Regions from separate parts of the Streptomyces sp. NPDC111520 genome, predicted to be linked through region 1. Evidence: predicted binding sites of a transcription regulator. Region 1 holds the regulator's gene; the other holds the start of a gene.
The links. Region 1 encodes HspR, which represses chaperone genes until heat shock. Its sites were predicted from a motif close to TTGAGNNNNNNNNNCTCAA; they were not measured.
Positions count from the first base shown of each region.

Region 2: the regulator HspR is predicted to act here: its motif matches at 5,380-5,398, upstream of lon (endopeptidase La).

Region 1 covers NZ_JBVKBW010000002.1:127,958-135,386, reverse strand. The annotation lists gene ACZ7MY_RS04625 (ImmA/IrrE family metallo-endopeptidase) at 1-887, shown strand, start outside; gene ACZ7MY_RS04620 (PIN domain-containing protein) at 884-1,429, shown strand; gene ACZ7MY_RS04615 (heat shock protein transcriptional repressor HspR) at 1,437-1,901, opposite strand; gene dnaJ (molecular chaperone DnaJ) at 1,906-3,087, opposite strand; gene grpE (nucleotide exchange factor GrpE) at 3,121-3,792, opposite strand; gene dnaK (molecular chaperone DnaK) at 3,789-5,633, opposite strand; gene ACZ7MY_RS04595 ((Fe-S)-binding protein) at 5,978-7,429, shown strand, end outside.
Region 2 covers NZ_JBVKBW010000006.1:553,079-560,507, reverse strand. The annotation lists gene ACZ7MY_RS17410 (spermidine synthase family protein) at 47-730, opposite strand; gene ACZ7MY_RS17405 (hypothetical protein) at 772-1,383, opposite strand; gene ACZ7MY_RS17400 (hypothetical protein) at 1,416-2,735, opposite strand; gene ACZ7MY_RS17395 (ABC transporter ATP-binding protein) at 2,732-3,517, opposite strand; gene ACZ7MY_RS17390 (zf-HC2 domain-containing protein) at 3,514-4,362, opposite strand; gene ACZ7MY_RS17385 (RNA polymerase sigma factor) at 4,356-4,928, opposite strand; gene lon (endopeptidase La) at 5,421-7,429, shown strand, end outside.

The sequences.
Region 1 (7,429 bases):
AGGTCGCGGCGCGGTTCGCCGACGCCTACGAGGTGCTGGAGCTGCTGGGCCGCGCGAGGGAGCTGCCCGCCGTGCCGGAGGTGGACGCGGCGGCGGAGCGGTACGCGGCGCAGGGCGAGCGGCTGGCCGCGCAGGTGCTGGAGCGGCTGCCGGCCGCGGAACTGGCCACGGACGAGCTGATCGCGGCGATGGAGGACCTCTTCGGGGTGGACGTCGCCATCACCGGTCTTCCCCGGGGTGTGGACGGACTCGCGTGGCAGGCCGACTCCTTCCGCCTCGTCCTCCTCGCACCCACCGACCTGTGGACGCGGCAGCGCTTCACCCTGGCCCACGAGCTCTGCCACATCCTCGCCAGGGACGCCCGCAGTGTCGTGGTCGAGTCCCGTGTCGCCCCGGGCCGGCAGAAGGACCTGGCCGAGGTACGGGCCAACGTCTTCGCCTCGCACCTGCTGATGCCCGCGCGGGAGTTGACCGAGGCCGCCGCCGCGGAGGGCGAGCTGACGGACCCCTCCTTCGAGCGGCTGGTCGTCCGCTTCCGCGTGTCACCGAGCGCGCTCGCCGCGCGGCTGCACCAACTCGGCCTGGTCGACGCCGCACGCCGCAAGCAACTGCGCGCCCTCACCACGGAGTCCTGCCACCTGCTCGCGGGCGCCGGCGACGCGTACCAGAAGCAGGCCTCGCGGGCCTCGGCGGAACGCTTCCCGCCCCGTGTCGCCTCGGAGTTGTACAAGGCCTACCTGGCGGGGGAGACGACCCTGCGCCCGTTGGCCGCGCTGCTGGACACCGACGTGGAGCGGCTGCACGGACTCCTCGCGCCCGAACCGCCGCCGGGCAACGGCGTCGAGCACCAGGACGCGGAAGAAGGGGACCTGGTCTTCCAGCCATGACCACGTGGTGGTTCCCCGACAACACCGTGCTGTGCAACTTCGCCGCCGTCGACCGGCTGCTCCTGCTGGAGAAGGTGCTGGACGGCCGCGGACGCTGGACCCAGGCCGTGGCCTGGGAGGCCGCCCGCTCCGCGCGCTTCCTGCCGCGGCTGGCCGGGCTGGCGGAGGCCGGGTGGCTCGGCGAGCCCGTGGAGATCACCGAGGGCGCCGAACTGCGGGAGGTGGACCGGCTGCGCCGGGCGGTCTTCGGCGGCTCGTCCCACTTGCCGACCAAGCACCTCGGCGAGGCCGAGACCTGTGTGCTGATCACCCGGCGGCGCGAGTTCCGGGGCTCGGTCTGGATCACCGACGACCGCTCGGCCCGCGACTTCGCGCGGCGGCGCGGGATCACCACCAAGGAGACCTTCGACCTGATGCGTCAGGCCTGCGCCGAGAGGCTCGTCCCCGCGGCGGAGGGCCACCGGCTGCTGGAGGCGATGGTCGCCTCCGGGCGCCGTCTGCACCGCGTCTCGCGGGGTCCCGAGGACCTGACGGGGACCTAGACCCGGCTCATTCCGGCCGCTTGGGCCGCCACACCACCAGCGCGGAGGTCTGCTGGACGTCCTGGTAGGGCACCAGGTCACGCCGGTAGGAGGCGTGGACGGCGGCCTCGCGCTGCTGCATGGCCGCCGCCGCGCCCTCGAGGGCCGCGGAGAGCTCGGCGACCCGCGACTGCAGGGCCGCCACCTGGTTCTCCAGTTCGATGATGCGCTTGATGCCCGCCAGGTTGATGCCCTCGTCCTGGGAGAGCCGCTGAACCTCGCGCAGGAGTTCGATGTCACGAGCCGAATAACGACGGCCGCGCCCGGCCGTGCGGTCGGGCGAGACCAGGCCGAGGCGGTCGTACTGGCGCAGCGTCTGGGGGTGCAGCCCGGAGAGCTGGGCCGCCACCGAGATGACGTAGACGGGTGATTCGTCGGTCAGCTCGTACGGGTTGCGGCCCCGTCCGCCACGCATGCCGCCGCTCGTGTTCATCGGCTCAGACTCCCTTCGCGGCCTTGAACAGCTCTTCCCGCGGGTCGGTGTCCGCGGTCGCCTCCCGGTACGCCTCCAAGGCGTCCAGCGCCTTGCCCTCGGTGGCCTCCGGGACGGCGACCTCGATCGAGACCAGCAGGTCCCCGCGGGTGCCGTCCTTGCGGACCGCGCCCTTGCCGCGGGCCCGCAGCGTGCGCCCGTTGGGCGTGCCCGGGGGCAGCTTCAGGGTCACGGGGGGACCGCCGAGCGTCGGGACCTTGATCTCCCCGCCCAGCGCCGCCTCCACGAAGGTGACGGGCACGGTGACGGTGAGGTTGTCGGCCTTGCGCCCGAACACCGGGTGCGCGTCGACGTGCACGGTGACGTACAGGTCGCCGCCCGGGCCGCCGCGCTCGCCCGGCGCGCCCTTGCCGCGCAGCCGGATGCGCTGCCCGTCGGTGACGCCGGCCGGGATGCGCACCTGCATGGTGCGCGCCGACCGGGCCCGGCCGCTGCCGCCGCAGACCTCGCAGGGGTCCTGCGCGATCAGGCCGCGGCCCTTGCAGTCCGTGCACGGGTCGGTGAGCGAGAAGCTGCCGCTGCCGCCGCGCGAGACCTGGCCGGTGCCGACGCAGGTCGGGCACACCCGCGGCGTGCCGTTCTTGTCACCGGTGCCGGAGCAGGCCTTGCAGGGGGCCTGGCTGGTCATCTTGAGCGGCACCGTGGCGCCGTCGACGGCCTCGGTGAACTTGAGCGTCACCTCGGTCTCGATGTCCTGGCCGCGCCGCGGCTGCGTACGGGTCGTGCCTCCCGCACCGCGGTTGAACAGCCCGCCGAACACGTCGCCGAGGCCGCCGCCGAAGCCGCCGCCCTGGGGGGCGGTGCCGCCGGGGCCACCGCCGAAGAGGTCACCGAGGTCGAAGCCGAACCCGCCCGCGCCGGCCGGGCCGGGACGGAAGCCGCCGTTGCCGAAGAGGGCGCGGCCCTCGTCGTACTCCTTGCGGCGCTTGGGGTCCGACAGGACGTCATTGGCCTCGGAGATCTCCTTGAAGCGCTCCTCGGCCTTGGCGTCGCCCTTGTTGGCGTCCGGGTGGAACTCGCGGGCGAGCTTCCGGTACGCCTTCTTGATCTCCGCCTCGGTGGCGTCCTTCGGGACGCCGAGGACCTTGTAGAGGTCCTTCTCGAACAGGTCCCTGCTGATGCTCATCCCCGGCGTCCCTCCTTCCGTCCGCCACCCACGTCAGCCCTGCTCCGGGCCACCGTTCTCCTCGTCCGCCGTGTCGTCGTTCTTCTGCGTGCCCTGCGAGCCCGGCTGGGGCTCGGCGACGGCCACCCGCGCGGGGCGGATGGTGCGTTCACCGATGCGATACCCGGGCTGCAGGATCTGCACGCAGGTCGTCTGAGTGACGTCCGGCGAGTAACTGTGCATCAGGGCCTCGTGCACCAGCGGGTCGAAGGGCTCGCCCTCCTTGCCGAACTGCTGCAGGCCCATCTTGGCCGCGACCGTCTCCAGGGACTCGCCGACCGACTTGAACCCGCCGACCAGCTCCTTGTGGTCCCGGGCCCGGCCGATGTCGTCGAGCACCGGGAGCAGCTCGGTGAGCAGGTTCGCGATCGCGATCTCGCGGACCGCGATCCGGTCCCGCTCCACCCGGCGGCGGTAGTTCTGGTACTCCGCCTGGAGCCGCTGGAGGTCCGCCGTGCGCTCACCGAGCGCCGTACGCACCTGGTCCAGCTGCGCCTGCAGAGCGACGCCTGTGTTCGCGTCCCCGGCCGGGGCCGCCGGGCCCGCCTGGTCGGCGGACCCGGCGCCGGGCCCCGCCTCGCCGGGGGACTCCCCCGGCGAGGTGGAACCGGCCTCGGCAGAGGGGACGACAGGCTCCTCTTCGAAGCCCGGGGTCTCCTCCGTCACGCGGCACCGTCCTTCTTGTCCTCGTCGACGATCTCGGCGTCGACGACGTCGTCGTCGGCCTGGGCCCCGCCCGCGGCACCGGCGGCACCGGCCGCGCCGCCCTCGGCCTGGGCGTTGGCGTACAGCGCCTGGCCCAGCTTCTGCGAGGTGGCGGCGACCTTCTCGGTGGCCTCGCGGATGGCGGCGGAGTCCTCGCCCTTCAGCTTCTCCTTGAGGTCCTCGACAGCCGCCTCGACCTCGGTCTTGACGTCACCGGGGACCTTGTCCTCGTTGTCCTTGAGGAACTTCTCGGTCTGGTAGACGAGCCCCTCGGCCTGGTTGCGGGTCTCGGCGGACTCGCGGCGCTTGTGGTCCTCGTCCGCGTACTGCTCGGCCTCGCGCATCATGCGGTCGATGTCGTCCTTCGGCAGCGCGGAGCCACCGGTGACGGTCATGCGCTGCTCCTTGCCGGTACCGAGGTCCTTGGCGGAGACGTGCATGATGCCGTTGGCGTCGATGTCGAAGGCGACCTCGATCTGCGGGATGCCGCGCGGGGCCGGCGGCAGGCCGGTCAGCTCGAACATGCCGAGCTTCTTGTTGTACGCCGCGATCTCGCGCTCACCCTGGTAGACCTGGATCTGCACCGACGGCTGGTTGTCCTCGGCCGTGGTGAAGATCTCCGAACGCTTGGTCGGGATCGTGGTGTTGCGCTCGATCAGCTTGGTCATGATGCCGCCCTTGGTCTCGATGCCGAGGGACAGCGGGGTGACGTCGAGGAGCAGGACGTCCTTGACCTCGCCCTTGAGGACACCGGCCTGGAGCGCGGCGCCGATGGCGACGACCTCGTCCGGGTTGACGCCCTTGTTGGCGTCCTGACCGCCGGTCAGCTCCTTGACGAGCTCGGCGACGGCCGGCATGCGGGTCGAGCCGCCGACGAGGACGACGTGGTCGATCTCGGAGAGCTGGATGCCCGCGTCCTTGATCACGTTGTGGAACGGGATCTTGCAGCGCTCCAGCAGGTCCGAGGAGAGCTGCTGGAACTGGGCGCGGGTGAGCTTCTCGTCCAGGTGCAGCGGGCCCTCGGCGGACGCCGTGATGTAGGGCAGGTTGATCGAGGTCTCGGTGGACGAGGACAGCTCGATCTTCGCCTTCTCGGCGGCCTCGCGCAGACGCTGCAGCGCCATCTTGTCCTTGGACAGGTCCACGCCGTGACCCGAGGCGAACTGCTTCACCAGGTAGTCGACGATGCGCTGGTCCCAGTCGTCACCACCGAGGTGGTTGTCGCCGTTGGTGGCCTTCACCTCGACGACGCCGTCGCCGATCTCCAGCAGCGAGACGTCGAAGGTGCCGCCACCGAGGTCGAAGACGAGGATGGTCTGGTCGTCCTTGTCCAGGCCGTACGCCAGGGCGGCGGCCGTGGGCTCGTTGACGATGCGCAGGACGTTCAGGCCCGCGATCTCGCCGGCCTCCTTGGTGGCCTGGCGCTCCGAGTCGTTGAAGTACGCCGGGACGGTGATGACCGCGTCGGTCACCTTCTCGCCCAGGTAGGCCTCGGCGTCACGCTTCAGCTTCTGCAGGATGAAGGCGCTCATCTGCTGCGGGTTGAAGTCCTTGCCGTCCAGGTTGATCTTCCAGTCGGTGCCCATGTGGCGCTTGACCGACCGGACGGTCCTGTCGACGTTGGTGACGGCCTGGCGCTTGGCGACCTCGCCGACGAGCACCTCGCCGTTCTTGGCGAAGGCGACGACGGACGGCGTGGTCCTGGCACCCTCGGCGTTGGTGATGACGGTGGGCTCGCCGCCTTCGAGAACGCTGACGACGGAGTTAGTCGTGCCCAGGTCGATGCCGACCGCACGTGCCATGGTGGATTCCTCCAGCTGCCTACTTGAGTGGAACTGGCTCAAGGGTGCCGCACAGCTCCCACTCTGTCAACAGACCTGAGTCGTGGCGACTCAACTTATGCGCCAGCCCTCCGCGCACGGGCGGCCACGGCGAGCGACCGCGGCGGCTCCCGGGCGTCCCGCGGCCTCCGGGGGCCGCGGGACGCCCGGGGAAGGCACCCCTCAGCGACACAGATCACCGGCGGCGCGGCTGCGCACGTACGCCGATACTGGGTAGTCTCAGGAGAACCGAATAAGTTACTGCTTAGTATTCAGCCGGGCATCAGCCCCGAGCCTCCGCTCTCGCAGGTCCGAGGAGCCCCGAAATGCAACTCGCCGCGATCATCGTGTCGCTGGTACTCGCCGTGGTCGGCGTTGCGCTGTTCAGCCGCGCCATCGCCCAGATCTACCGGTTCGTACGACTCGGCCAGGACGTCCCCGCGGGCACCCGCACGGACGACTGGCGCGCACGCACCGTCACGGTCGTCCGGGAGTTCCTCGGCCACACCCGCATGAACCGCTGGGGCGTGGTCGGCGTCGCCCACTGGTTCGTCGCCATCGGCTTCTTCTCGCTCGTGCTCACCCTGGTGAACGCCTTCGGCCAGCTGTTCGTCGCCGACTGGGCGCTGCCGGTCATCGGCCACTGGCTGCCGTACGAGGTGTTCGTCGAGTTCATCGGCCTGATGACCACGCTCGGCATCCTCACCCTGATCACGATCCGCCAGCTGTCCCGGCCGGGCCGGGCCGGCCGCAAGTCCCGCTTCGCGGGCTCCAACACCGGCCAGGCCTACTTCGTCGAGTCCGTCATCCTCATCATCGGCCTCGCCATCATGACGCTGCGCGGCCTGGAGGGCGCCCTCGCGGAGGTGCACGGCTACGAGGCCGCCTACTTCGCCTCGTACCCGCTGGTCGCGGCCTTCAGGGGGCTGGGCGTCGGCACGCTGCAGAACCTGGTCTACCTGACCGCGATGATCAAGATCGGGACCTCGTTCATCTGGATGATCACGGTCGGCCTCAGGACCGACATGGGCGTCGCCTGGCACCGCTTCCTGGCCTTCCCGAACATCTGGTTCAAGCGGAACGCCGACGGCGCCGTGGCGCTCGGCGCCCTGCTGCCGATGGCCTCCGGCGGCAAGCCGATCGACTTCGAGGACCCGGGCGAGGACGACGTCTTCGGCGTCAGCCAGGTGGAGCAGTTCTCCTGGAAGGGCATCCTCGACTTCTCCACCTGCACCGAGTGCGGCCGCTGCCAGTCGCAGTGCCCCGCCTGGAACACCGGCAAGCCGCTCTCCCCCAAGCTGCTGATCATGTCGCTGCGCGACCACGCGCACGCCAAGGCGCCCTACCTGCTGGCCGGCGGCGGCAAGACCATGGAGGGCGAGGAGAAGGCCTCCGAGGAGCAGCTCGCAGCCGTCCCCGCGGCGGCCCTCGCCGAGGCCGAGCGCCCGCTGGTCGGCACCGCCGAGGAGAACGGCGTCATCGACCCGGACGTCCTGTGGTCCTGCACCACCTGCGGCGCCTGCGTCGAGCAGTGCCCGGTGGACATCGAGCACATCGACCACATCGTCGACATGCGCCGCTACCAGGTGATGATCGAGTCCGCGTTCCCGTCCGAGGCGGGCACGATGCTCAAGAACCTGGAGAAGAAGGGCAACCCCTGGGGCCTGCCCAAGAAGCAGCGCCTGGCGTGGGTCAAGGAGGTCGACTTCGAGGTCCCCGTCGTGGGCGAGGACATCGAGGACCTCACCGAGGTCGAGTACCTCTACTGGGTCGGCTGC
Region 2 (7,429 bases), on a different contig from region 1:
GTCGTTTACGTTGCGCAGCAGCGTACGGGGCGGGACGACGACGCGGCTATGCGGGATTGGTTGCCAGGTGCACGACATCCGGAACGCCCCGATTCACCGGGATCTCGATGGTCCGGACCTGCGTGAACTGCGCCGACCTCAGTGCGTCGTCGAACGCGGCGGACGGCTGCGCCGACCATACCGCCAGTACGCCGCCCGGTTCGAGCCGCTCCTTGCAGGCCGCGAGGCCCGCCGGACCGTACAGCCCTTGGTTGCCCTCGGTGACCGTCCAGTCGGGGCCGTTGTCGATGTCCAGGCAGAGTGCGTCGTACGTCACGTCCGCATCCCGGACGTACTCCACCAGATCGCCCTCGACCACGGTGACCCGCGGGTCCTCGAGCGCGTGCCCGGAGAAGGCGCCGAGCGGGCCCGTGCGGTGCCAGTCGACCACCGCCCGCTCCCGCTCGGCCACCGCGATCCGCGCCCAGCGCGGCTCGCCCGCCGCCCGCGCGAGGGAGAAGCCCACCCCGAGCCCGCCGATCAGCACCGACAGGCCGGACCGGTCCGCGGGCAGCGCCTCCAGGGCCGCGTCGACCAGCAGCCGCTCGGAGCGGCCGTCGGAGGTGTCCATGAGGAAGGTGCCGTTGGCGATGATCTCGTAGCGCCCGCCGCTGCGCCGCAGCGCGACCTCGCCGTAGGGCCCCTCGCGGCGGTCGATCGTCACGGGTCGTGTGTCGTCCTCGTCGTACATGCCCACACAGCGTAATGACGCGGTCGCCCGGGCTGTACCGGTTATCGGACCCCGTCCGCCGCCGGGCCCCGGACCGCCACCAGGGCCGCGCCGGCGGCGAACAGCACGACGGCCGTCGCCCAGGCGGCGGGCTGGGCGCCCGGCTGCATCGACCAGGCCCACACCGCGGCCACCCCGCCCGGGGTGCGGGGCGCCGCCAGGAAGGCGGCGCCGCCGAGGACCACGGGCGGCAGCCAGCTCAGCCGGGCGCCGAACAGCGCGGCGCCGGCCGCGGCGAGCCCGGTGAAGCCGAGCACGCCGCGGACCATCGCCGGGGCGCCGAAGTGCGCCGGGTCGCTGGGCACCGCGGTGCCCAGCCAGAGCGCGGCGAGCCCGGTGAGGCCGAGCAGGTGCGCCGCGCGCCACCGCCACCACGGCAGCGGGGCGGAGCGGTCCAGTTCGCCGGAGCGGCTGTGCAGCGAGAGCCCGGTGACCGCGGCGGCGAGCACCGGGGCCAGGACGACCAGCGGCACCCGGGCACCCGGGTCGAAGAGGGCCCGGTCGACCAGCCGGTCCGCGCTCCAGCGCGAGACGGCGAGGAGGACGGCCAGGGCGGCGACAGCGCCGGGCAGACGGCGCGAGCGCAGGTAGAGGGGGACGAGCGAGGGCGTCATGGCACTGCCTCCTCGGCGGGTAGGGTTGACGATCACGGCGCCGGGACACCACTGGTGTCGCACACCCGCGCCGCCGCCAGGTAGCGGCCCAGCCAGGCCCGGCGGTCGGCGGGTGCCAGCGTGCGCAGGCGACGTGCCGCCGCCTCCGCCTGCCGCTCCTCGGCCGCAGTGTCCGCGAACAGCGGGGGTCCGAGGTCCAGCCACTCCTGGGCGGCGTACTCGGCGGGGTAACCGGCCGGGTCGGACTGGCCCTGACAGCCGGGCGGCCTGGTGACCGCGTACACGAAGTCCCGGTACAGCATCTCCGGATCGCCCAGGCGACCGCCGAAGACCCCGCCGTACAGCTCGAACCGGACCTCCCCGGGCGGTGTGGCGTCGCCGGTGCCGCCCTCGCGGTAGCGGACGGGCGCCCCCGGCGCGCCCGCGAGCCGGGCGTCGATCCGTGCCACCACCGCCCGCACGGCGGGCAGCGCGCCGGCGTGGGTCGCGCGGACGCACACAGCGGGCGTGCCCCGGTCGCAGACCAGCGCGGTGGCGGAGGAATCGGAGCGCAGCAGGCCGTCGCCGGTGCCGTAGAGCACGGACCCGGCGGCGACCGCGGCCACGAGCGGCAGGACGGCGAGGGCCCTGCGTCGCGCATGGCCCGCCAGCAGGGCGGCGACGGCGAGTCCGGCCGACCAGACCGCGCAGAGGGCCCCGGCCCACCACACGGGGACGTCGCCGCCGAACCTTCCCCAGTCGCCGTTCGCGGGGCTCAGCCACGCCGTTCCCGCTCCGGTGTACCCCGAGACGCCGAAGCCGAGCAGGACGTACCCGGCGACGCCGACCAGCGGGGGCGAGAAGCGCCAGGGCAGGGCCCGCCCCGCCGCGAAGCCGAGCGCCCCCAGGGAGCCGAGCGCCACCGCGTCCACCGCCGCCAGGTGCCAGACGGGGTGCCCGTAGGACGCGTACGGCAGCAGCACCCCCAGGCAGACGGCGGTCGCCGCCAGGTAGCCCAGCACCGGCCAGGTCACCGACGGCAGGGCCGCCACGAGTGCCCTGCGCAGCGGCGACCGCGCGGCGGAGGCGAGCAGGTCGCCGGTGTCGCGCCGGTGCTCGCGGCCGCCCTGCCGGCAGCCCGCGGCGAGCGCGAGCGGACCGCCGAGCAGCAGGCCCGCCTCACGGAGCGCCGCCTGGGTCGTCGCCCAGGTGTCGAACAGGAAGTACCGCCTGGCCAGTACGGCGACGATCACGCTCACGGCCAGGACGGCGCCCACCCACATCCCGCCCCCGCGCAGCAGTTCGGTGCGGTGCGCACGGGGAGCGGCGGGAGGGGCCTGCGGCGCGGTGGTCAGGGTGTCCGCGGCGCTCATACGGCGGCCTCCAGGGAGGCGGCGCGCGCGGAGCGGTGGCGGCGCAGCGCCGCCGTGTAGCCGCGTTCGGTCGGGCTGTCGCCGGCCGCGTCGTCGTCACCGGCGGCGGCCAGTTCCCCCGCGGTGCCCCGGAAGGCGACCCGCCCCTCGTCGAGGAGGGTCACCTCGGTGCAGGCGGTGGCGACGTCCTCGACGAGGTGGGTGGAGACCAGGACGGTCGCCGTGGCGCCCAGTTCCCTGAGCAGCGCGCGGAACTCCACCCGCTGCTCCGGGTCGAGGCCGGCCGTCGGCTCGTCGAGCAGCAGCAGCTCCGGGTCGTTGACGATCGCCTGGGCGATGCCGACCCGGCGCACCATGCCGCCGGACAGCGTCCTGATCCGCGCGTCCGCGCGCCCGGCGAGACCGACCCGTTCCATCGCGCGCTCGACGGCCTCGGGCACCACGTCCTTGGGCAGCTCCTTCAGCCAGGCCATGTACGCCACGAACTCGCGCACCGTGAAACCGGGGTAGTGGCCGAACTCCTGCGGCAGGTAGCCCAGGCGGCGCCGCACCGAGGTGCGCCCCGCGGGGACCGCCGGATCGAGGCCCAGCAGTTCCAGGCGGCCGGAGCGGTACGGCGCCACGGTGGCCAGCACCCGGATCAGCGAGGTCTTCCCGGCGCCGTTGGGGCCGAGCAGCCCGTGGACGCCGCGCCCGATGCGCAGGTCGAGGGCGTCCAGGGCGGTGGTCCTCCGGTGCCGTACGGTCAGGCCGTCCACATGGACGGTGGTCTCGGTGGTCACGTGCGCTCCAGGTGGTCGAAGGCGGTACGGCGCAGGATCAGCAGGCCGGCGCAGGCCGCGGCCGCCGCGGCCCAAGCGGGCTGCGCCGCGGGGGAGAGCAGCAGGGGCACGGCCGCGGCGGGGAGCCCGCACAGGGTGACGGCGCCCAGCCAGGCGGCCGTGACGGCGCCGGCGGCCCGATGGCACCCCGTCCAGCTGCCGAGCGCCAGGGTGGCCCCGGTCAGCACGAGCCCCGGCAGCAGCCAGGCCACGGCCGCCCCGGCCCCCGCGAGCACGCCCCCGGCGGCGCTCAGCAGGGGCACGCACACCGCCAGCACCAGCCCGGTGCGCGTCAGCAGCAGCCGCAGCCCCCCGGAGGGCGTCGACGCGGTCAGTTCGTGGGCCGGGTCCCCGTACCTGCCGTACGCGAGCGCCACGCCCAGGGGCGGCAGCACCGGCGCGAGCGCCAGCAGCCAGGGGCGTCCCTCCGGCGCCGCGCCCAGCCGGGACATGGCCACGGCGACCGCGAGCGTGAGCAGTACGGACCCGACCCAGGCGGGCCGCAGGACGCGCGCGGACCGCAGCGCCGCCCGCCAGGGAAGGCTCCGCGCGGCCCGGGGCGCCGGCGCGGCCGAGGCGAGGACGGCCTCGCGGACGCCGGCGAGGAGTGGGCCCGCGTCGCCCGCCCTGACCAGCGCGGAGAGCCGGGTGGCGCAGGCCGTGCAGGACTCCAGGTGCTTGTCCACCGACCACGCGGCGGAGTCGGCGAGGGTGCCGTCGGCGTAGGCGGCGGCAGCAGCGTCCGGCACGTGCCAGCCGGTCCGGTCCGCGGGCGGCGCGGCGGGGGTGCGACGGGGGTTCAGCATGCGGCTCCTCCTGCGGGGCCGAGGGCGACGAGGGCGGCGCGCAGTTCGCGGCGGGCCCGGGAGGCGCGGGTCTTGACGGTCCCCTCCGGTATGCCGAGCAGGCGCGCGGTCTCCCGGGTGGTGAGGCCGTCGACCACGGTGGCCCGCAGCACGTCCCGCAACTCGGGGGAGATCCGGTCGAGTGCCGCGCCCACGTCGCCGTACTCCAGCCCGGCGAGGACGTCCTCCTCGGCCGACGGGGCGGTACCGGATTCGTGCGTCCGCGCGGCCAGCAGGTCGCGGGTGCCGGCCCGTACGGCGGCGCGGCGGGCGTCCGCCAGCCGCCGGACGGCGATCACCCAGAGCCAGCCGCCCACGGCACCGCCGCCGTGGCCGCCCGCCGAGCGCCAGGCCGTGACGAAGGTGTCCTGCAGCACCTCGCGGACGGTCTCGGGGTCGGAGCAGCGCCGGGTGAGCCGGGCGTGCAACCAGCCGGAATGTCGGTCGTACAGGTCCGCGAGGGCCTGGGCGTCACCCCGGGCGACCGCGCGCAGCAGCGCGTCGTCCCCGGGGGGCTCGTGGCTCATGGGCCGGAAGAGTCTCACACCCCTCTATCGCCCCCGCTCCCTCGCACGGTTCTCGTGCGGCCGCCCCCGTGTGCGCTTCGGCGTCTCCTTGGTGCCGGTCGGTCTCGTCGCGGCCTTAGGGGACGTCTGTTCGGTCGGCCCGGGGGTGTCCGGCGTCGGTGACGGGCGTGTGGCGCGGACGGAGGTCCGTGGCGTCGGTGCCGGAGACGGACGCGGGCCGGCGCAAGGTGGCCGGCCGTGGTGTGGGCGTCGCCTTGGTGCCGCCCTGACTTGTCGCGCGCCGAAAGGCCCCGGCTTCCGGGGAAGTGGAGGTCGGTGACGGTCCGTGGGGTGCCCTGCGCGCACGGCGGGCGCCGGGGGCGGGACCGCTCCAGCGGGGCGTCCGTGCCTGGCGGGTGGCCGATCGCTCAGAGCGAACAGGGGCTGGGGAACACGAGGGGCATCAGATGCATTGAGTCTGCATAGCTCAACTTGATTGCTTAGGGAGAGATAATGGCTCAATCGTCTTCGTCGGCGTTCGCGCCGCTCACCCTGCCCGTGCTGCCCCTCGACGACGCGGTGGTCCTGCCCGGCATGGTCGTGCCGGTGGACCTGACCGACGCCGAGGCGCGTGCCGCGGTCGAGGCGGCCCAGGCCGCGCAGCGGTCCGGTCTGCCCGGTGTCGGCAACAAGCCGCGGGTGCTGCTCGTTCCCCGGGTGGACGGCGACTACGCGGGCGTGGGCACGCTGGGCACCGTCGAGCAGGTGGGACGGCTGTCGGACGGCGATCCCGGCGCGGTGATCCGCGGCGTCGGCCGCGTGCGCATCGGCGCCGGCACGACCGGACCGGGCGCCGCCCTGTGGGTGGAGGGGACCGAGCTCGCCGAGCCGGTGCCCGCCGAGGCTCCCGGCACCGTCGCGGAGCTCATGAAGGAGTACAAGGCCCTGGCCACCAGCTGGCTGCGCAAGCGCGGGGCCTGGCAGATCGTGGACCGCGTCCAGCAGATCGAGGACGTCTCGCAGCTGGCCGACAACGCCGGCTACTCGGGCTTCCTCACCACCAAGCAGCGCGTCGAGCTGCTGGAGACCGTGGACCCGGTCGCCCGGCTGAGGCTCGCCACGCAGTGGCTGCGCGACCACCTGGCCGAGCAGGACGTCGCGGAGACCATCCGCAAGGACGTCCAGGAGGGGATGGAGAAGCAGCAGCGCGAGTTCCTGCTGCGGCAGCAGCTGCAGGCCGTCCGCAAGGAGCTGGCCGAGCTGAACGGCGACCCGGAGGACGAGGCGGACGACTACCGTTCCCGCGTCGAGGCCGCCGACCTGCCCGAGAAGGTGCGCGAGGCCGCCCTGAAGGAGGTCGAGAAGCTGGAGCGGTCCAGCGACGCGTCCCCCGAGGGCAGCTGGATCCGCACCTGGCTGGACACCGTCCTGGAGCTGCCGTGGAACACCACGACGGAGGACGCCTACGACATCCCCGGCGCGCGGGCGGTGCTGGACGCCGACCACGCGGGCCTGGAGGACGTGAAGGAGCGCATCACCGAGTACCTGGCCGTGCGCAAGCGCCGCACCGACCGCGGGCTCGGGGTCGTCGGCGGCCGTCGCGGAGGCGCGGTGCTGGCCCTTGTGGGCCCGCCCGGTGTCGGCAAGACCTCGCTCGGCGAGTCCGTGGCCCGCGCGATGGGGCGGAAGTTCGTGCGCGTGGCGCTCGGCGGCGTCCGGGACGAGGCGGAGATCCGCGGCCACCGGCGCACCTACGTCGGCGCGCTGCCCGGCCGGCTGGTGCGCGCCATCAAGGAGGCCGGGTCGATGAACCCGGTGGTCCTGCTGGACGAGATCGACAAGGTGGGCTCCGACTACCGCGGCGACCCGTCCGCGGCCCTGCTGGAGGTGCTGGACCCGGCGCAGAACCACACCTTCCGGGACCACTACCTGGAGGTCGAACTGGACCTGAGCGACGTGGTGTTCCTCGCCACCGCCAACGTCCTGGAGGCCATCCCGGAGCCGCTGCTGGACCGCATGGAGCTGGTGCGGCTGGACGGCTACACCGAGGACGAGAAGGTCGTCATCGCCCGTGACCACCTGCTGCCGCGCCAGCGCGAGCTGGCCGGACTCGGCGAGGACGAGGTGACGGTCGACGACGCGGCCCTGCGCAAGCTGGCCGGGGAGTACACCCGCGAGGCGGGCGTGCGCACCCTGGAGCGGTCGCTCGCCCGCATCCTGCGGAAGGTCGCGGCCAAGCACGAACTCGGCGAGCGAGAGCTGCCGTTCACCGTCACCGCCGAGACCCTGCGGGACCTGATCGGCCGTCCGCACCACGTGCCGGAGTCCGCGCAGGACCCGCAGGAGCGGCGCACGGCGGTGCCGGGCGTGTCCACGGGTCTGGCGGTCACCGGCGCCGGCGGCGACGTCCTCTACATCGAGGCGTCGCTGGCGGACCCGGAGACCGGTGGCAGCGGACTGCAGCTCACCGGTCAGCTGGGCGACGTGATGAAGGAGTCCGCGCAGATCGCGCTCTCCTTCCT